4 regions of the Desulfobaculum sp. SPO524 genome follow, and region 1 is predicted to be linked to each of the others. Evidence: riboswitches for the same ligand, from Rfam matches in the RefSeq annotation. Region 1 holds a riboswitch; each other region holds the start of a gene.

Evidence for each region. Region 1 has a riboswitch for cobalamin ahead of ACI3L3_RS07645 (ribonucleoside triphosphate reductase). Riboswitches for the same ligand answer to the same signal wherever they lie in the genome.
Region 2: linked by a shared signal. The riboswitch ahead of ACI3L3_RS14515 (anaerobic ribonucleoside-triphosphate reductase activating protein) and the one ahead of ACI3L3_RS07645 (ribonucleoside triphosphate reductase) in region 1 are both predicted to bind cobalamin.
Region 3: linked by a shared signal. The riboswitch ahead of metE (5-methyltetrahydropteroyltriglutamate--homocysteine S-methyltransferase) and the one ahead of ACI3L3_RS07645 (ribonucleoside triphosphate reductase) in region 1 are both predicted to bind cobalamin.
Region 4: linked by a shared signal. The riboswitch ahead of ACI3L3_RS09320 (sirohydrochlorin cobaltochelatase) and the one ahead of ACI3L3_RS07645 (ribonucleoside triphosphate reductase) in region 1 are both predicted to bind cobalamin.

Annotation. Positions count from the first base shown of each region.
Region 1 is NZ_JBJDSB010000002.1:441,565-446,585, reverse strand. It holds gene ACI3L3_RS07650 (hypothetical protein) at 1-233, opposite strand, end outside; gene ACI3L3_RS07645 (ribonucleoside triphosphate reductase) at 285-2,363, opposite strand; cobalamin riboswitch at 2,533-2,692, opposite strand; gene ACI3L3_RS07640 (class I SAM-dependent methyltransferase) at 2,938-3,558, opposite strand; gene ACI3L3_RS07635 (single-stranded DNA-binding protein) at 4,004-4,513, opposite strand; gene ACI3L3_RS07630 (hypothetical protein) at 4,551-4,910, opposite strand; gene ACI3L3_RS07625 (biotin attachment protein) at 4,919-5,021, opposite strand, start outside.
Region 2 is NZ_JBJDSB010000005.1:39,217-44,237, reverse strand. It holds gene ACI3L3_RS14520 (ribonucleoside triphosphate reductase) at 1-1,204, opposite strand, end outside; gene ACI3L3_RS14515 (anaerobic ribonucleoside-triphosphate reductase activating protein) at 1,104-1,853, opposite strand; cobalamin riboswitch at 1,919-2,077, opposite strand; gene ACI3L3_RS14510 (response regulator) at 2,798-3,277, shown strand; gene ACI3L3_RS14505 (iron-containing alcohol dehydrogenase family protein) at 3,375-4,505, opposite strand; gene phnD (phosphate/phosphite/phosphonate ABC transporter substrate-binding protein) at 4,854-5,021, shown strand, end outside.
Region 3 is NZ_JBJDSB010000002.1:1,240,239-1,245,259, reverse strand. It holds gene ACI3L3_RS11060 (ABC transporter substrate-binding protein) at 1-863, opposite strand, end outside; gene metE (5-methyltetrahydropteroyltriglutamate--homocysteine S-methyltransferase) at 1,136-3,406, opposite strand; cobalamin riboswitch at 3,538-3,727, opposite strand; gene ACI3L3_RS11050 (BCCT family transporter) at 4,023-5,021, opposite strand, start outside.
Region 4 is NZ_JBJDSB010000002.1:829,821-834,841, forward strand. It holds gene ileS (isoleucine--tRNA ligase) at 1-1,264, opposite strand, end outside; gene ACI3L3_RS09315 (hypothetical protein) at 1,391-1,891, opposite strand; cobalamin riboswitch at 2,120-2,353, shown strand; gene ACI3L3_RS09320 (sirohydrochlorin cobaltochelatase) at 2,604-3,398, shown strand; gene ACI3L3_RS09325 (FecCD family ABC transporter permease) at 3,420-4,502, shown strand; gene ACI3L3_RS09330 (ABC transporter ATP-binding protein) at 4,499-5,021, shown strand, end outside.

The DNA.
Region 1 (5,021 bases):
TTTCCATCGCCGTTGCCGTTTTTCTCGGCCAGCTCATGGATTTCGTCGAGGGTTTTGCCGCGCGTGGTGGCAAGGCGTTGCCACTTTTTCTTTTCCTTTTTCAGCGCCTCCACGGTCTGCAACAGGTCGCGAATGGTATGCGCGGGGTAGCCGTGCTTGGCGTACTGCCCCTTTCGCAATTCTTCATCGTTACGCTGCCGGAGGGCGCGCAACTGCTGCGCACTGAGTATCATGCATGAACTCCTGTGAAAACGCTCTCGAAAAGGCCGCTGCTCTCGCCCGTGCTAGGCGCTGCACTCGCAACCGCAGAAGGACTCCATAGCGTATTCCTTGCGGTCGCGGTACTCTTCCTGCTTGCCCTTGTTCCAGCGGTTCACGGGGCGGTAGTAGCCCACAACGCGGGTGTAGACTTCCGTATCCTCACCGCAGGTGGGGCAGGAGAAGTGCTCGCCGAAGATGTAGCCGTGCTCCTTGCACACCGAGAAGGTGGGCGTCACCGAGATATACGGAATCTTGGTGTTGGACATGGCGCGGATGAGGTAGCTCTTCACGCTTTCCTCGGAGGGCGCGGCCTCGCCGAGGAAGGTATGGAACACGGTGCCGCCGTTATACACGGTCTGCAGCTCGTTCTGGTGCTCCAGCGCGGTCACCACGTCGGAGGTGATGCCTACGGGCAGCAGCGTGGAGTTGGTGTAGTACGGCACATCCTGACCGGAGGTCTTGATGTCTTCGTACAGGTCCTTGTCGATTTTTGCCAGACGGTAGCAGGTGCCTTCGCCGGGGGTGGCCTCAAGGTTGTAGAGGTTGCCCGTCTCTTCCTGGAAGTCCACGATGAGCTGACGCAGGTGCTTCAGCGTACGGCGCATCAGGCGCAGACCGGCTTCGCTCTCGATGCCCTTGCCAAGAAGGTTCAAGCAGGCCTCGTGGCCGCCAATAACGCCGATGGTGGAGAAGTGGCCCTTGTAGCCATTCTTCAGGTAGCGGCGCGAGAACGGGAACATGCCCGCCTCAAGGTTCTGGGTGACGAGCTTGCGCTTGTACTCCAGAGAGTCCTTGGCAAGGCTGGCGTACTCGGCCACGAGGTCGAGGAAGTCTTCCTCGTTGTGGGCCAGATAGGCCAGCTTGGGCAGGTTCAGGGTGACGACGCCGATGGAACCGGTCAGGTCGCCGGCGCCGAACAGGCCACCGGTCTTCTTGCGGATTTCGCGCAGGTCCATCTGCAGGCGGCAGCACATGGAACGCACGTCCTCGGGGTTCAGGTCCGAGTTGATGAAGTTCTGGAAGTACGGCGCGCCGTAGCGGGAGGTCATCTTCAGCAGCAGCTTGCCGGACTCGGAATCCCACGGAAAGTCGGAGGTGACGTTGTACGTGGGCACCGGGAAGGAGAAGATGCGGCCGTCGGCGTCGCCCTCAAGCATCACTTCAAGGAACGCGCGGTTGATCATTTCCATTTCCTCGGCGTATTCGCCGTAGGTGGAATCCATCAGCTTGCCGCCGATGATCACGGCCTCTTTGGCCATGTGCTTGGGCGGCACGAAGTCGAAGGTAAAGTTGGTGAACGGGCTCTGGCCGCCCCAACGCGAGGTGGTGTTCAGATTGTGGAGCAGCTTCTGCATCTGCTGCTTCACATCGTGGTAGCTGAGGCCGTCCTCACGCACGAAGGGGGCGAGGTAGGTGTCCACGTTGTTGAACGCCTGCGCGCCGGCCCACTCGTTCTGCAGCGTGCCGAGGAAGTTGACAATCTGTCCGCACACGGCGTCAAAGTGCTTGGGCGGCGTGGAGGAGCAGCGGCCAGAGAGGTTAAAGCCTTCCAGCAGGAGGTCCCTCAGGCTCCAGCCGGAGCAATAGCCCGCAAGGCCGAAGGACAGGTCATGCAGGTGGAAATAGCCGTGGTTGTGGGCCTGCCGGACTTCTTCCGGGTACTTTTCCAGCACGTACCGGGCCTGAACGGAACCGGCCATGTGCAGGATGAGTCCCTGGAAGGAATGCACCATATTGGAGTTCTCGTTCACGCGCCAGTCGGAGCGGTCCAGATAGCTTTCGATCATCTTGGAGATGTCGATGTAAGCCTGATTCTGGTTGCGCATCTCGCGCCGCTTTTCGCGGTAGATGATGTAGCGCTCGGCCACGGAGTAGAGGCGGGCTTCCATCAGCACCAGCTGCACAGTGTCCTGAACGTATTCCTGCTCCGGAACGTCCACGCCTTCGGCGTCGATATGCTCGGCAACCTTGCGGGCAAGGCGCTTGCCAAGGAGCGGGTCCTTGATGCCGCTGGAATTGAGAGCCTTCAAGATGGCGCCGGCAATGCGCTCCGTGGACCAGGTTTCAAGACAACCGTCGCGTTTGAGAATCTGTTTCGGCATCGGGTCTCCGCTGACGGCACAAAGCGCCGGATCGCACACGACAAAACACATGCGACCACGATACTGCTTCAAGCCGTCGTGCCATGATTTTTACCCTGCGGCCCAAGATTTGCCGCGGGAGGGTTCGGGGGATGTATTTCTTGCCCGCCGTGGTATCCGCGTACCCCGGACGGTCAGAAACGCTTCAGGCAGGATGACTGGCTTTCCCCTCTCCGGCGCGCCGCAAAGGCACTGCCGTGAAATGCTTGGGAATACAGCGGCGGGACCGCTCCGGACTCGCACCGGATTTCCTTGGTTGCCCTGTGGGCACCTGAAGTTCACTGCGTAATGAGTGAGCGGTACCTAGCAAAAACGTATGGGGCACTCAAGGCCGAATACTGCCAAATACTGCCCAAATTCAGGGAAAATCATCAGCCCTCCACAGGGGCGAAACCCCTGCCTGGTACGGCTGACAGCGAGATGACACTCGCACCCCGCAGGATTGGCGGGCGCAATTTCCTTCAAAAAACGCCCCCGCCCATTTTCCCGAAAATTCCGCCCCATACTGAAGTGGGAATAGCGCCGCCAGCAGGGACTATTTGCGGATATCTATCCAGTGCCCATATCCGGGCTGACGCATGATGAGATACGTCTCTACGCCCGCGGCCTCCAGTATGCCGCGTAGCACATCGGGGTCGCGCCAGCGCATGCGCTCATCGTCGCTGTCCTCACGCGCCCACGCCGGGCGCATCTTCTCCACGGCCTCTTGGGGCTGGTCCCGGCTAAAGCCGCAGCCGATGAATGTGCGCCCATCAGGACGCAGCACGCGGTGCACCTCCGCAAGGACGCGGCTCCGGTCCGCCCAGAAGGGGATGGACCCGCGGCTGATGACAAAGTCCACACTCCCCGCCGCCAACGGCAACGCATGCACATCCACCGCCACAAGGGACAGGCGCTGGGAAGTCACGCCGTGCCGCTGACCATTTTCGCGGGCCAGACCAAGCGCCCCGGCGTTGTTGTCCACGCCCACAAAGCGCATGCGCGTCAGTTTTGCCATCTCAATGGCAAGGGCCGCGCCGCCGGTGCCAAGGTCGAGGCACAGGCCCTGCGTCAGTTCAAAATCCGCCACAACCTGCCGCGCAAGGCGCGGATACTCCGCCGCAAAACGGTGGGATTCATCGTAGCGGTAGAACGACATATCGCGGGGTGCGGGCATGACTCCTCCTTGCGCCAAAGCGTTTGGAAAGCTCAATCATTACGCTACGCTTCCCTGCGCCTTCGCACAAGTGGGCAACAGAATTTGGAGGTGTTTCCCGCGCTGGCCCGGCATGCGGCGTTTTCCTCGGAATGACGCACAGGATGCCGCGCGGCGCACCCGCGCGCTGTACGTGGCGCCCCGCCCTCTCGGCCCGCCACCGCCCTCTGGAGCGGCGGTGGTGAAGGACGCCACCTTGCCTCAAGAGCGGACAAAAAAGGCCTAGATACTCCTCGCGTACCGGAACGGAATTGTCGTCGAGCGCCGACTGTCTCCCCCCACAGCGGGTGGAACTTTCGCTCTGGCGCGTCAGGCGCATCGCCCCTCGGGCCGAAAGCCCAAAAAAAGAGGGCGACATCGCTGTCGCCCTCCCAAATGCCTTATATGGCACCTACCGCTTCGCGGTTTAGAACGGCACATCATCCATGCCGGATGCCTCGGACGGGAATGCCGGGCCGAGGTCTTCAGCAGGCTGCTGCTGTTGCTGCTGCGGCTGCTGTTGCTGGCCGCCCCACTGCTGGGACTGCTGCTGCGGCTGAGCCTGCTGCTGGCGCGGAGCGTCGTAGCCGCCCTGCTGCTGCGTATTCCGGGAGTCCAGGAACTGCACGCGCTGGGCCTTGACTTCGGTGCTGTAGCGGTCATTGCCGTCCTGACCCTGCCACTTGCGCGTCTGCAGGCTGCCCTCAACGTACACGAGGCTGCCCTTGCGCAGGTAGTTGGCGCAGGGTTCGGCCTGACGGCCAAAGACGACGACGGAATGCCACTCGGCTTTGTCCACGCGCTCGCCCTGCTGGTTGGTGTAGGACTCGTCCGTTGCCATACGCATGTTCACGATGGGCTGGCCGGCCTGCGTGTAGCGCAGCTCGGGGTCACGACCAAGACGGCCGATAAGCATTACCTTGTTCAAAGAAGCCATGAGACTCTCCCGATTTCGTTTTCGTTTCTATCCCCGGCTATTTGGGTGCCGGAGCTTTCTCTTCCAGTGCGTCCAGGGCGTCTTCCAGCCGCACGCTGATGGCGTTAGCTTCCCCGGGATTCCAGTCGCCGAGGGCGGCGTCCAGATTGGCGACGAGGCCAAGGGCCGTATCCAGCCCCTCTCGCAACGTCGCCTTCAGTTCCTTGTCTTTAAGGCCAAAACGCACCTGGTCGTCAAGGGCTGTGACCAATTCCACAACCCCAGGCTGGCCGCCTCCGGCGGTCACCGGAGCGTCCGTTTCCGGCCATGCAATGGCAAAAAGTCTGGGCCACGCACGTTTTACGTCGTCCGGATACGGCGTGGAAGCCGAAACACGAATCTGAAGAATTTTGCCCACGGCGTCTCCTAGTTATGTTCTTCCCACTCACCCTGCACGCGGTTGACCACGTCCTGAATGACGGGGAGCAGGTCCTCGGGGCACACACCGATGAGCGGCGCGCCCGCGGGG
Region 2 (5,021 bases), on a different contig from region 1:
GCTTGGGCAGATTCAGGGTCACCACGCCGATGGAGCCGGTCAGGTCGCCCGCGCCAAACAGGCCGCCGACCTTTTTGCGCAGTTCGCGCAGGTCCATCTTGAGGCGGCAGCACATGGAGCGAACGTCCTCGGGGTCCAGGTCGGAATTAATGAAGTTCTGGAAGTAGGGCACGCCGTACTTGGCCGTCAGCTTCAGGAGCAAATCGCCGATTTCCGATTCCCACGGGAAGTTCGCCGTGATGTTGTACGTGGGGATGGGGAAGGAGAAAATGCGCTTGTGGTAGTCGCCGTCGAGCATAACCTCAAGGAATGCGCGGTTGATCCAGTCCATCTCCTGCTGGAAGTCGCCGTAGGTGGCGTCCTGCAGCTTGCCGCCAATGATGACGGCCTCGTCGCGGATGTGCTTGGGGCAGGTGAGGTCAAAGGTCATGTTCGTGAAGGGGCTTTGGCCGCCCCAACGCGAGGTGGTGTTCAGGTTGAACACAAATTTCTGCATGGCCTGACGCACCTGCTCGTAGTCCAGCCCGTCGTGACGGATAAAGGGCGCGAGGTAGGTGTCTACGTTATTGAAGGCCTGCGCCCCGGCCCACTCGTTCTGGAGCGTGCCGAGGAAGTTGACCATCTGCCCGAGGGCGGAATCAAAATGCCGCGCGGGACCAGCGCAGGAACGGCCCTCAAGGTTGAAGCCCTCCAGCAGCAGGTCGCGCAGGCTCCAGCCTGCGCAGTATCCGGCAAGGCCAAAGGACAGGTCGTGGATGTGGAAATAGCCGTGCTCGTGCGCCTGACGGACTTCTTCCGGATACTTCTCCAGTGCATAGCGCGCCTGAATGGAGCCGGAAAGGTGCAGCATCAGCCCCTGAAAGGAGTGCGACATATTCGCGTTTTCCGCCACGCGCCAATCCGCCTTCGACAGGTAGGTGTCGATGGTGTCCTTCACATCCAGATAGGCGTTGTCGTGGGCGCGCAGTTCGCGGCGGCGTTCGCGGTAAATGATATATTTCTTGGCAACCCCGTACATGCGGGATTCCATCAGGACCTGCTCCACGAGGTCCTGCACGTGCTCTTGCTCGGCGACTTCGATGCCGCTCAGCTTGGATTCGACCTTACGAGCCAGTCGCTTGGAGAGCAGCGGATCCTTCACCCCGTTGGCTTGCAGCGCCTTCAGGATGGCACTCGCAATCCGCTCCAGTGACCACGTCTCCATGCATCCGTCTCGTTTCAGAATCTGTCTGGGCATCTGACGTCCTCCGAGGTTCTATGTATTTTTGTTCGGTGAGGGGGAAGCCGGCGGGCAGGTACCCGCGGACCGTTTCGATGTCCGTATCGGTGAGCAGGGGCACCCGGGTGGTGCGGAAGTAAAAGCGTCCGGGGTTGTCCTGCGCCATGGCGAAAATACGCTCAACATTGTGCTGCGCCGTTTCGGCGGAGACGGCGTTGCCGGTAAGGGCCGGGTACTTTTCGTAGGGACCTTTGACGTCCACGGCAAAGGTGGTGACATAGCCCGTTGCCAGCATGTCGGCCACCACGCCGGGATTCATGGCGTTGGTGTCGAGCTTGATGGCATAGCCCAGTGCGTGGATGTCGGCGAGGATGGTCTCCAGACCGTCCACGGTGGTGGGTTCGCCGCCGGTGATGGTGACGCCGTCCAGCCATTTGGTGCGGTTTTGCAAAAAGCGCATCATGGCGGATTGGTCAAGGGTCGGCAGCGTGTCGTGGTGCCATGCCATGGTGGCATTGTGGCAGGTAGGGCAATGCAAATTGCACCCGCCAAGAAAGATGACACAGCAGGTTTTGCCCGGCCAGTCGCACAAGCTAAAGCGTTCAAAGCCACGAACGGATTTCCAGGGTTGCATGTACTGCATTCCTAACGCGTTGGAGAGTTAGACACGAAGCCGCCACGCCCCGCGTTGGCGCTTCGTTTTCTTTAGAGTGCTTCGGACCGTGGTCTGGCTTCCCGCGGGGCTGCTGGGTGGCGGTGTGGTGGTCGCCATGTCCGCCAGCGGCGGCGCGGGTTACAGGGGCAGAACCGCCCCGGATTCGCACCGGGTTCACCAGTGCCGAAACGCCTCGAAGAGGAAGAAAATCAGTAGTAATTTGAAGTGCTTATGAAAAGCAGATAATTTCTAGAAGCATAGTCCAAAAGCGCCATGAGGTAAAGGGGTGTTGGAAAACTGACGGGTTAGTCGAAAACGCAAGTATTTCATGCGTTTTAGAAAAAAAGGGCCCAAAAGGGGTGAAAATCCACATGGTTGTCCACAAGGTATATTTCTTAACAGCCCGAAATAGCAGGGGATAAACTTTGGTGTGTGGAAAGTGTAAGATTGCCGACAGCGCCCTGAGCGCCGCAGGTGCAGGAAAGTGCGCGCGCGGCGGGCATGGATGGTGCGCATTCCGGATGGGTGTGGACGGTTTTGGCTGATTGTGGGGAGAGAGAAGGGTGTTGAAAAGCATTCTCAATGGGGATCTGTTGATGGCCACACAGGAAAAAGAGTCATAAATCAAGGCGGCCTGCGCGCTGCGGAGACCTTTTGGCCGTTGCGGGGTGGTGTGGACAAGTCTGCAACATGTTGGAATAGCAGTGTTCTTGTGCATGGCAGGAGAAAGGTGTGGCGTAAGCCACCGCCGGACAGGCAGATTTGGCCGAAACATTGACAAAAAACGGTATGTATATTCTATACTAGGGAACGTCTGGAATTCCCGTGTGTTTGTCAGAGTTGGGTACGGGGTGGACAGGCGTTGTGTGATGGCGTGCATGGGAGGCGCTTGCAGAGGGCCGGGGCAATTCTGCAAACACGGCATGGCCAAGGCAGTTATGGATGATGAAATAAAGCGTGGGAAAAATGGGGCTGGCAAGGCCAGTGCGGCGCGGCGCGATGCGGGGCTGCCGCCACTGGAGATACTGCTGGTCGAGGACAATCCGGTCAATCAAACCGTGGTGCTGATGATTCTCAAACGGGAAGGGCACCGCGTTACAACCGTGGGCGACGGCCAACAGGCACTGGATATTCTGTGCAAGCAGCGTTTTGACGTGGTGCTTATGGACATCCGCATGCCGGGGATGAATGGGGACGAGGCCACGCGCCGCATCCGGACGCAGGAATCCGGGGTGCTGGACTGCGAGATTCCTATCATTGCCATGACGGCCTACAGCACCAACGAGGATGTGGAACGCTTCCTTGGTGCGGGGATGGACGCCTTTGTGGGCAAGCCCATGACGTGGGAGACCGTCACCCAAACCATTCGCGAGACATTGCGCGGCAAAGGGCGTTTGGAATAGCGCGCTATGCCCTGTGGGCGAGACCACGCACAAAGCCCCGAGCAGGAGACTGTTCGGGGCTTTGTGCGTTTATGGAGAGGGCGCCCGCCCATGTGACCTAAGCCAGCAGGCGGTCCAGCAGCCAGTTTACATGCTCACGCGTGATGGGCAGCGGGTTGGCCTTGGTGGACCCGGAAACCAGCACCTCTTCAATAACGGCGTCGCGGTCGGCAAGCGTTTGCCCGGAAAAGGGGTTCTGGATGCCAAAGTGCGCCAGCAGGGCGTGGACGGTTTCCCAAAGGTCTGCGCCGATGGCATCGCTCATTTCCATATACTGCGCGCCCATGGTTTCGCGGTTCAGTTCGATGGCAACGGGGAGGCAGACGCCGCAGGTCAGGCCGTGGGGCTGGTGGAAGCGCGCGCCCAGCGGGTGGGCAAGGCCATGGACCACCCCAAGGCGCGAGGACGCAAAGCCCACCCCGGCAAGGAAGCTCCCGAGCAGGATGCCCTCGGCATGGGGCAGGGGGATCTCTCCGTCGGTGGCGGCGTCATAGGCGCGGGGCAGATGCTCCGCCAGCAGGGTCAGCCCGCGCAGGGCCAGCGTTTGCGAGAACCACGTGGCGTATCTGCTGGTGTAGGATTCAATGGCCTGCGTCATGGCGTCCAGCCCCGACGACGCCACAACCTTGGCCGGGCATCCGGTAAGAAGTTCGGCGTCCAGGAGCACCACCTGCGCGGTCATGGTGGGGCTGCGGAAGGACTTTTTGACGCCCGTTTCGGTGTTGGTGAGCACCGAGACGGGCGTTGCTTCGGAGCCGGTACCCGCCGTGGTTGGGACGGCAATAAAGGGCAGGGTGTCGCCGATGATGGTTTCGCCATCGTGGTACTGCTGCACATCGCCGGTCTGGTGATAAAGCCCGGCGCAGCCTTTGGCGATGTCCAGCACACTACCGCCGCCCACAGCGGCAATCCAGTCCGCACCGTGCTCGCGCGCGGCGCAGAGCAGGTCGGTTAGCTGATGGAGGGTGGGCTCGCCGCCGGGATGCTGCCATGCGCGGCAATCCATATCGCCGGGGCAGTCGCCAAGCAGGCGGGCCAGTGCGCCGGATGCGGCAAGGCTCGCCCCATGGACAAGCACGCCCCGTGGCCCGAACCGCGCCGCATGGGTAAAGAGCGAGGACAGCGCTCCGGGGGCGGTGGCGGTGGTGCGGGGCGTGCTGAGCAGCTGGGGCAATTGCATAAGGGGCATAACGTCTCCTCCGTCGTCAGGGCGGCGCTGGTGATGGACCGCGCCAGCTTGGGCGCGGCATTGGCCGCCGGGGATTGAATCAAAAAATGGGCAGAAACCATCGCAGGAATTCGCGGGCATCGCAAATGCGCCTGCCATAGAAAAAACCGATACAAGATCGTAATAATCTTGTGAAAAGCGGGGAAATCATATAAGGGCACCGCAGGCGGGCGTGGAAATTCCCGCCAAGAGGATGCAGGGCATCCTCTGTGTTGCAGTGTAATGGAGGCCGCGGCGTGTGGGGTTCAAGCCGCGGTACGAGAGTCGAGAACGGAGTCCCGTTTGAAACAACCGATTGGAGGGTTTCTGATGGCCAAGAGATTTCTTACCGCTCTTCTGGTCCTGCTGATGGCTGCCAGTGCTAGTGTCGCCTTTGCTGGCGACTGCCTGAACCGTGGTCAGCTTGACGAATTGTATTGTGATGAGGACGGCGACCTGGTGGCAGATAGCCCCAAGGACGAGTCCGAATGGCTCGAC
Region 3 (5,021 bases), 800 kb from region 1:
CGTATGTTGAGGAAAGAGAAGCGCGTTTGCAGGAATTCAATATCAAGCTGCGCGCGCAGTGCCGGTGTGATGACATGGGGGAAGTCGCCGCCGGTGATGCCCCAGTGGCTGATGATGGGGCGGCGCAGCGCGGGGGACAGCTCGAGCATTGCCTGACAGAAGACAATTCCTTCAGGAGCATTGCCCACAAAGATGATGACGTCCGCCCCTGCGGTGACCACGTCGCGGAGCATGATTTTGGCGGCGGGCACGCTGATGCCCCAGTTGAACAGTTTGGTGACGGCCGGAGAGGCTCCATGCGCGGCCAAGGCGTTGACCATGATCTTTTCGTTGGAGAATCCCCATCCGGTTTTTTCCAGCAGCAGGGCGGGGCGGGTGAAGCCGCGCTGGGCAATGGCGCGGTTGATGATGACTTTTCCGGCCTTGGTGTCGTCTACAGAAAGGCGGAAGACCCAGTTTGGGCCACTTTTGGGGCGCGTGATAGGGCCTGCGGCGGCCCACGGGTTGAGCAGCAGAATCCCGCTGTCGTTGATGAAAGAGAGGTTCGTCAGCACGGGCGGAGAGTGCAGGCCACAATACACTGCCAGCATATTGGGGTCTGCGGCGGCGGCTTTGAGATTGGCAAGGCTGCGCATGGCATTGCCCCGGTGGTCGAGGACGGTCAGCTCCACCGGGCGGCCAAGGAGTGTGTTGTGGACTTCTGCCAAGGCGGTTTTGATGCCGCGTTCAATGGCGGTTGTGGATTCCTGCGCGCTTGACCTGTCGGCGTCGAGATAGATGCGGAGCGGCTCGGCAGCATGCAGTGCGGATGGGGCCGCGCCACAGAGCACGATGGTGAGAAGCAGGGCAAGAGCACAACGCATGGAATACACCTCCATACTCTCTATACACTCATTTTTGAGGTGATGACGCAAGGAAAGAGTTCAAGAGGCATCGCCGTGTATGGGCGTTCTTTGTGCGAGTTTCGCGTCGGTAGTGGGGCTGTATTCTGTGCGGATGGCTTGGGCTGTGGCCCTACGGCTGCGGATGCGAAGGGGGGAGGGAGTGAGACAAAAAGCGCGGCCTGCTTCCCTGCTCAGGGGACAGGCCGCGCACAAGGCATGGCGGCATCCTCGCGGATGCGACCAAGGTGGTGCTACTGGCCGCGCAGCTGCTTGGCGGCTGTAACCATGTTTTCAAGAGAGGCGAGAGTCTCGGGCCATGCGCGTGTTTTAAGGCCACAATCGGGGTTGACCCAGAGCCTTTCGGCAGGGATGCGTTGTGCGGCCTTGCGCATCAGGTCCACGATGGAATCCACAGACGGGATGTTTGGCGAGTGAATGTCATAGACGCCGGGCCCTATTTCATTGGGATAGGAGAAGTCGTCAAACACATCGAGAAGTTCCATATCGGAGCGGGACGTCTCAATGGTGATGACATCTGCGTCCATGTCGGCAATTGCCGCGATGATGTCGTTGAATTCCGAGTAGCACATGTGCGTGTGAATCTGGGTGACGTCCTGCACGCCGTTGGCGGTAATCCTGTAGGATGCAACGGCCCAGTCGAGGTAGTCGCTCCACTGCGACTTCCGCAGGGGCAGGCCTTCACGCAGGGCGGCTTCGTCAATTTGGATGACGTGAATCCCCGCCTTTTCCAGATCCAGAACTTCGTCGCGCATGGCGAGGGAGAGCTGGCGGCAGGATTGTGCGCGGGGTTGATCGTTGCGGACGAAGGACCAGTTGAGGAGTGTCACCGGGCCTGTGAGCATGCCTTTCATCGGCTTCTCCGTGAGGGATTGGGCAAAGGTGCTCCACTTCACGGTTATGGGACCGGGGCGGGAGACATCGCCGAAGATGATGGGCGGCTTGACGCACCGCGAGCCGTAGGACTGGACCCAGCCATAGGCACTGAAGGCGTAGCCCTCCAGATGCGTGCCGAAGTATTCTACCATATCGTTTCGTTCCGGTTCACCGTGTACCAGGACGTCCAGCCCGAGCTTTTCCTGCTCTGCGACGACGGTTTCGATCTGGTGGCGCATCTGCTCCGTGTAGGCCTTTGTATCGAGCTCCCCCTTGCGGAAGCGCAGTCGTGCGGCGCGGATGTCCTTGGTCTGCGGAAAGGAACCAATGGTGGTCGTTGGGTAGAGGGGAAGGTTGAGGGCGTCTTTTTGTCTGTTTCGGCGCTCATTGTACGGGCTGTTGCGGCGCCCCATCTCTGTCGTAATGGCCCGCACGCGCTCCTTCACCGTGGGATTGTGGACTCTTGTGGAGGTTTGGCGGCTGTGTATGGCCCGGGCGTTGTCGGCCAAATCGGTGGAAACGGCGTCGCGTCCTTGCGTGAGCGCTATGTCGAGAATGCGCAGTTCATCTAGCTTTTGCGTGGCGAAGGCAAGCCAGCTGCGGATTTCTGCGTCCATGGCGTCCTCAAGTTCTACGTCAACAGGAACGTGCAGCAGGGAGCAGGATGGCGCCAGCCACAGGCGATCCCCCAACTGCGTCGCCAAAGGTTCCAGCCAGTCAAGCAGTGCGGTGAGGTCGCTTTTCCAGATGTTGCGGCCGTCGATGACGCCAAGGGAGAGGACCTTGTCACCGGGGAGCGCGTCGACAATCTGAGGGACTTCCGAGCGGCCTCGCACGGCGTCGATATGGATGCCGTTGGTCGGGAGGCCAAGAGCAAAGTCGAGATTCTCCTCCAGCGTGCCGAAGTAGGTGGCAAGCAGGGACTTTACCGGGCTTGATGCAAGGCGGTTGTAGGTGGCTTCAAGCATGGCGCGCCACGAGGCGTCCAACTCCGTGACAAGAATGGGTTCGTCAATCTGGACCCACTGCGCGCCAGCCTTATGGAGCGCGTTGAGGAGCTGTTCGTAGACGGGTACGAGCCGTGGCAACAGCTTTGATTTGTCACTGTCATCCTTCGCTTTGCCGAGCCAAAGGTAGGTGACGGGGCCGATGATGACGGGCTTGGCTTGGCGTCCGTCCTTGTGAGCCTCGGCAAGCTGGTCGAGCAAGCGGTCCGCGTTCAGGGAGAAGGTGGTGTCCTTGGTGAATTCGGGGACGATGTAGTGGTAGTTGGTGTCGAGCCACTTGGTCATTTCACCGGCGTTGACGCCGTCTTTGCTTCGGTCGGCGGCGGAGCGCCCGCGCGCGATGCGGAAGTAGGCATCCAGTTCACTGCCCGGTGAGGCGGTGGCGCGGGACGGAATGTTGCCGAGGGTGAAGCTCATGTCGAGCACATGGTCATACAGCGAAAAATCGCCGACGCTAACCATGTCCAGCGTTCTTTGCTGCGCCCAGTGAGCGCGGCGCAGGGACTGGGCGGTGGAGGCAAGTTCCTGTGCTGGGAGGTCGCCCTTCCAGAACGCTTCAAGAGCCGTTTTCAGCTCTCGTTTCGCTCCGATTCGGGGAAAACCGAGAATGTGGGTAGGCATGTGGTCACTCCTTTGATGTGTGATGAACAAGGAGCAACGACCGACTGGCGCGAAGACACAATGCACAAAGAGACCCCGCCCGGTTGGGCGTGGCAAGGCGTGCATGACGAGTCAGTCCAAATCGCGAGACTGTCGTGCTCTGCCTGCAAGGGCGTCTCCTGGCTTCTGACCCTGTGCTCCACAGCCTTCCCGCATGTGAGGAATGCAGTGACTGCGAAAGGTATATGTCAGTTACAGTGGCGCGTCCGCTACGGATTTTCACCGTATTCCGTTTCCTTGCGAGGACGAGCGGGAAGAATAGCCATGTGCTTTGTTGGATGGCAAGGGAAAAGTGGAAGGCGGCGGCTCAGAGGGTGGCGGCGTTGTTTATAGAGTGTGAGAGATGGGGGATGCGGCCCAATACAAGGCCCGGAGCTGTATACACCTCTGGTAGGGCTGGCATGTGCATGGTTGCGCAGGGGGTAGAGCAGGAGTCATGCGGGGCGACGCCTTGCATACGCAGTCCGCCCCGGCTTCCTGAGGAAACCGGGGCGGGTGTGCGGTCGGCTTTGAGGGGCAAGCCGGGATGGTGTGCATCGGTCTGCGCCGCGTGGGCGCGGGCTGATGCGGCGCAGGTTTAGTCGGCCTGCGCCGGGGCGACGATGTTGGCGTCGTCCTTCAGCATGGCGCCGACGGTGGGGTCAGCGGCTGCCGGGGCGGCAATGCCAGCCTCCATGGGGGGCATTTCGGCCGGGCTTTTGTCCGTCTGGGACAGGCGGATGGAGTAGAGTTCGATTTCCTTGGCGTCCAACTTGCCGAACACCTGCTGGATGTATGCCGTGGTCTTGTAACCGAGGACGGCGAAGATAGGCATCATCGGGACGATGATCAGCACGGGGAAGGACTTCAGGATATTCAGCTGCGCGTTGATGAGCAGGAAGATAATCGGGATAACCGTCAGCAGCAGACACCAGAACAGGCGGAACATCGGGGAGACGTTGGCGTCCTTGTCCAGGTGCTTGGTGGAGATGCTGGCCAGAGAGTAGGACGTACCGTCAAGGGTGGTCACGGTGAACAGCACCATGGCAATGAGGTACACGGCGGTCATGGCCAGCGGGAACGGCGTTTCGCCGAAGATGGCTGTCACCAGCGCGGTGGGCTGGTTGTTGTTGATGAAGCCAACAGCATCAAGGGCGCCGGTGTTCATGAGGTCCATGGTGAACGTGCCGCACACGCCGAAGATGATGCTGGTGCCGAGGGTGCCCGCGCCGACCAGTACAAGGATGAGGTCGCGCAGCTTGTGGCCCTTGGCAATTTTGGTGATGAACACACCAAGGCCCGGAGAGTAGGAAATCCAGTTCGCGAGGAAGAAGATCGTCCAGTACTGCGGGAAGAAGGAGTTGCCATACGGATCGGTGTTGGTGCTCATGCGCAGGTACTCGGTGAGCATGATGCCGATGCCGTTGGTGGTGTTGTTCATGATGAGGGCCGAGGGGCCGATGATGAACACGAATCCAACAAGACCGGCGCAGATGTACACCGTGGCATTACTCAGGCGGGCCATGCCCTTCTCGATGCCGATGTAGGAGCTGAGCGAGAAGATGACGGACAGGCCAAGGATGATGCCAATGCCCAT
Region 4 (5,021 bases), 390 kb from region 1:
AGATGAACCACTGCGTGGTGGCCCGGTAGATAACGGGCTGCTTGCAGCGCCAGCAATGGGGGTAGGAGTGGCTGATCTTCTCCATAGCGAGAAGGTTGCCCAGCTCCGTGAGCTTGTCGATGACGTGGGGGTTGGCCTCGTCAACGCGCAGACCCGCAAAGAATTCGACGGTGGGCAGGAAACGGCCCTCGTCGTCCAGCGGGGAGTAAATGTCCAGACCGTAGCGGTAGCCGGTCATGTAGTCATCGGGACCGTGGCCGGGGGCGGTGTGCACGCAGCCGGTGCCGCTCTCCAGCGTGACATAGTCGGCCAGCACCAGCAGGGACTCGCGGTCGTAGATGCAGTGGCGGGCCTTCAGACCTTCGAACTTTTCGCCCTTGAGGGTGGCCACGGTGGTGTACTCGTCCCAGCCGAACTTTTCGGCGCAGGAGGCCAGCAGCTCTTCGGCAAGGATGTAGAACTCGTCACCCTTTTTCACGCAGACGTAGTCGTAGTCGGCGTGGAAGGCGATAGCCATGTTGGACGGCAGGGTCCACGGGGTGGTGGTCCAGATGCAGACGAAAGTCTTTGCCGGATCGGCCTCGGGGATGATGTCCGTCACCTTTTTGTCGGTGAGGGGGAAGCGTACGAAGATGGACGGGGACGTGTGGTCCGCGTACTCCACCTCGGCCTCTGCCAGTGCGGTTTTGCAGTCGTTGCACCAGTAGATGGGCTTCTTGTTGCGGACAACGCCACCCTTCGCCATAAAGCGACCAAGCTCGCGGGCGGTGGCGGCTTCGTAGCTGGGGCGCATGGTCAGGTAGGGGTTGTCCCACGTGCCCAAAACGCCAAGACGCTGAAATTCCTTGCGCTGGGTCTTCATCCACTTTTCCGCGTAGCTGCGGCAAATCTTGCGGATGGTCAGCGCGGGGAGGTCCGTCTTGCCCTTGGCTTTGAGTTCCTGCCCGACCTTATGCTCAATGGGCAGACCGTGACAGTCCCAGCCGGGGACGTATTCGGCCTTGATGCCCTGCATGTTCTTGTGCTTGACGATGATGTCCTTAATCACCTTGTTCATGGCGGTGCCAAGGTGAATGTGCCCGTTGGCGTAGGGCGGACCGTCGTGGAGCGTGTAGCTCTCCTGGCCTTCATTGGCCTCGATCATGGTCTTGTAGACATCAGTGTCCTGCCAAAATTTGAGCGTCTTCGGCTCGTTCTGGGTCAGGTTCGCCTTCATGGGGAACTTGGTCCGGGGCAGGTGCAGGGTTTTCTTATAGTCGCTCATGGATGTGCATGTCCTCCACGGAAATTAAACAGAGTCGCCAAAATAAAGAGGACAAAGGTAACCAAGTCTCCTGCAAAGTCAAGGGCAGAGCGGCCTTGCCGCGAATCTCACCCGCGGCGTGCATTTCTATACCACAAGGCACCCCTGCGGCAGAGGCGGCGGACCGGGCGATGGCGCGGTGGGCGGGACGATAACGCCATGTTCCAGACGCTCGCCGTGGGCGTTTTTGCGTATGGCATCGACGGTGAGGGCAATAAGGCGCGAGGCAACGGTCTTGGCGATAAGCGAGTGGTCCGTGTCCGGGGTCAGCCCTGCCGGTGCGGTGACGGCGTCGTCGGCGGTCTGCGCCGGGGCGGCCTTGGCTGGTGCGGATGTGGGAGCGCCCTCGCGGCGCGGCGCCGCGCCGGGCTGGTCCGATGGTGCCTGGGCCGCGGCGTGGGTGCCCCGCGTGGTGGTGGCGGAGTAGGTGGGCGCGTTTACGGCCATGCGGACCACGTGCCGCTGGGGTTGTGCGGGCGCTATGCGGTGCTGTGTTGTCTCCGCGAAGATGGCGTGTTCTGTTTCAATGGCGGTGGAGGTGGTGAAGATGCCGCACAATGTGAGGATGATGGTCATAACGGTCCGCATAATGGCTCCAAGATGGTGAATGGTGGATGCTTTGGCGCGCATCGGTGCGCCGTGAATCTGCCTTTGCGGCTGAAAATGCATCAAGTGGGCCATTTGTGCTGTGGGGTGAAATTGTTTGGAAAAAACCGGGAGGCGGGAGTGTGGCGGCGCAATTTTGACGGCGGCTGGGCTGCGCTGGTGGGCGCTGAGTGGGTGTTTTGTGCAGTGACAAGCGCTGTGAAATCGCCTATGCTTCCCGCGTCTTGAGGTAGCCCCGTACTTGCGGGGCTTGAAGAGGGAACCCGGTGCGAATCCGGGGCGGACCCGCCGCTGTAAGTCCGGCGCCGCGCAGGCATTGCCCGCGCGGACGAGTCTTGCACCCCATACAGAGCCACTGCCACGTGCGTGCAACGCGCACCCGGCGGGAAGGCAGGGGTGGAATTCGGACGAGCCAGAAGACCTGCCTCAGGGCCTTGCGTCAGCCATGCCGGCAACGAGGGCTATTGCCTGCATGGACCTCATCCCGAATGTTCGGGGTACACCCCTGACGCACTCCGGCGCTGCGCGCCGGCTTTCTTCCTGTATTGGCAGGTGACGCCCGCCTGCGGTTTCACTGGAGCGAGTTCAAATGCTCACATCCCGTTTCTCTGGCACGCGCGTTTTCGCGCTGTGCCTCTTGGCGCTGGTCCTGTCGATTTCCACTGCATTTGCATCGCATGGTGAGGGAAAGCCTGTGAAGAAAGGTGTGCTGTTCGTGGCCTTTGGTACGAGTGTTCCTCAGGCCGACAAGGCTCTGCGCGGTCTTGAAGCCACCTTTGAAAAGAGCCACCCCGGTCTTGACGTGCGCTGGGCGTTCACGTCCAACATCATCCGCCACAAGCTGGCGAAGCAAGGCCGCGAGCTGGATTCCGTGACCACAGCGCTCTCCAAAATGTTGGATGACGGCTACACCCATGTTGCCGTGCAGTCCCTGCACACCATTCCGGGCGAAGAGTTCCACCAGAAGGTGCTCAGCGTGGTCAGCCGCTTCAGCGGTGGTCCCGGCGGTTTCCGGCAGGTCACGGTGGGCAGCCCCATGATGGCGACCGATGCCGACATGCAGGCTGTGACTGCGGCCGTTCAGTCCTCCATTCCCGCCGAGCGCAAGGCTGACGAAGCCGTTGTGCTCATGGGCCACGGCACGCATCACTCCGGCAACATTTTCTACCCCGGTCTGCAGTGGTATGTTGCCCAGAAGGACCCCAACATCTTTGTTGGCACCGTTGAGGGCACGCCCTCTCTGGACACCATTGTGGCCGAGCTGAAGGACCGTGGCATCAAGACCGCATGGCTGATGCCCCTGATGTCCGTGGCGGGCGACCATGCCCAGAACGACATGGCGGGCGACGAGGACGACTCTTGGAAGTCCGTGTTCAAGGCCAACGGCATTACGCCGAAATGTGTGTTGAAGGGCACTGCCGAGTACCCTGAATTCGCGGCCATTTGGCTTGGTCACGCCGAAGACGCCTTCGGCCGTTTGGCGCAGTAGACTGTAATGGCAGGGGGAACTATGAACGACGCGGTCCTGACGCAGACCTTTGCGCAGGAAAGTGCGGCCCGAAAACGGCGGCGCGTGCTCCTTTGCGCGCTTGCTGCGGTGTCGTGCGCATCCGTTATCGGGGGCTGTCTGTTCGGCCCCCTGCCTCTTCCCGCACGTGACGTGTTTGCGGTGTTGGCCTCTGCTCTTGGCCTGCCCGTGGATGCGCCCGCAGACCCGACGCTGTCTGTGGTGATTCTTGATATCCGGCTCTCCCGCGTGTGTCTGGCGTGGGTTGTGGGCGCGGCGCTGGCCGCCGCCGGGGCCGTGTTTCAGGGAATTCTGCAGAATATGCTGGCCGATCCGTTCACCATTGGCGTGTCCACGGGGTCGGCCTTTGGCGCTTCACTCGCGCTGTACTTCGGGCTTGCGGGCGTACACACGGTCTTTGGTCCGGGCGTTTTGCCCCTTGCGGCCATGCTTGGCGCGCTTGGCGCGCTGGCCGCTGTTCTTTCCCTTGGCCGTGTGGCCGGGCACCTGCGGCGCGAGACGGTCGTCCTTGCGGGCATTGTGGTGGCGACGTTTCTCTCCGCGCTTATTGCGCTCCTCAAGAGTTTGGACGAGGAGTCCATGTCCAGCATCGTCTTTTGGGTGATGGGCAGCTTTCAGGGGCGAAGCTGGGAGCATGTGGGCTTTGCCGTGCCGTATATGCTGGTGGGCGGCCTTGTCATTATGGCCTATGCCCGCGAGATTGACCTGTTGTCCATGGGCGACGAGCAAGCCGCCATGCTGGGCGTGAATACTGACAGGACCCGCCTTATTGTTTTGGTGGCCGCCAGCCTGCTGACGGGCGCTGCGGTGAGCGTTTCCGGCGTTATCGGCTTTGTGGGGCTGGTGGTGCCGCATTTGGTGCGCATGCGCATGGGCGCGGAGCACCGTCCGCTGATTGCGGCCTCGGCCCTTGTGGGCGGCGTGGCGCTGATGTGGTCGGACGTGCTGGCCCGGTGCCTGCTGCCCGAGGGGCAGGAGCTTCCGGTGGGCGTGATCACCGCGCTGATGGGCGGACCGTTCTTTTGCCTGCTGCTGCGGCGGCGCGCCAAGGAGATGGGCCTGTGATTCGCATAGAGGACCTTTCCTGCGGCTACGGCCAACGCCGTGTGTTGGATGGCATTTCCGCAACCCTGCGCCGTGGGCAGATGGTTGGCCTGCTTGGCCCCAACGGCAGCGGCAAGACCACGCTGCTGTCCGCCGCTGGCGGCATTTTGCCTGCCATGGGCGGGAGGGTGCAGTTGCAGGAGGACGGTGGATGGCGCGACGTGCTCGCCATGTCCGCCAAGGAACGCGCCCGGCGCATCGCCTTTGTGCCGCAAAAGGCCTCGGCGGCGTTTCCGCTGAAGTGTTCGTCCGTGGTGCTGATGGGGCGCTATCCGCACCTGTCGGCATTTTCGGGCTATGGGCGTGAGGACATCGCCGTGGCGCGGCAGTGTATGGAGCGCGCCGGAGTGGGGCACCTGTGGGAGAGGCCCACGGACGCGGTGTCCGGCGGTGAGTTTCAGCGCGTGCTGTTTGCCCGCGCCTTGGCGCAGGAGACGGACGTGATGTTTTTGGACGAACCGTCGGCCAGTCTGGATATGT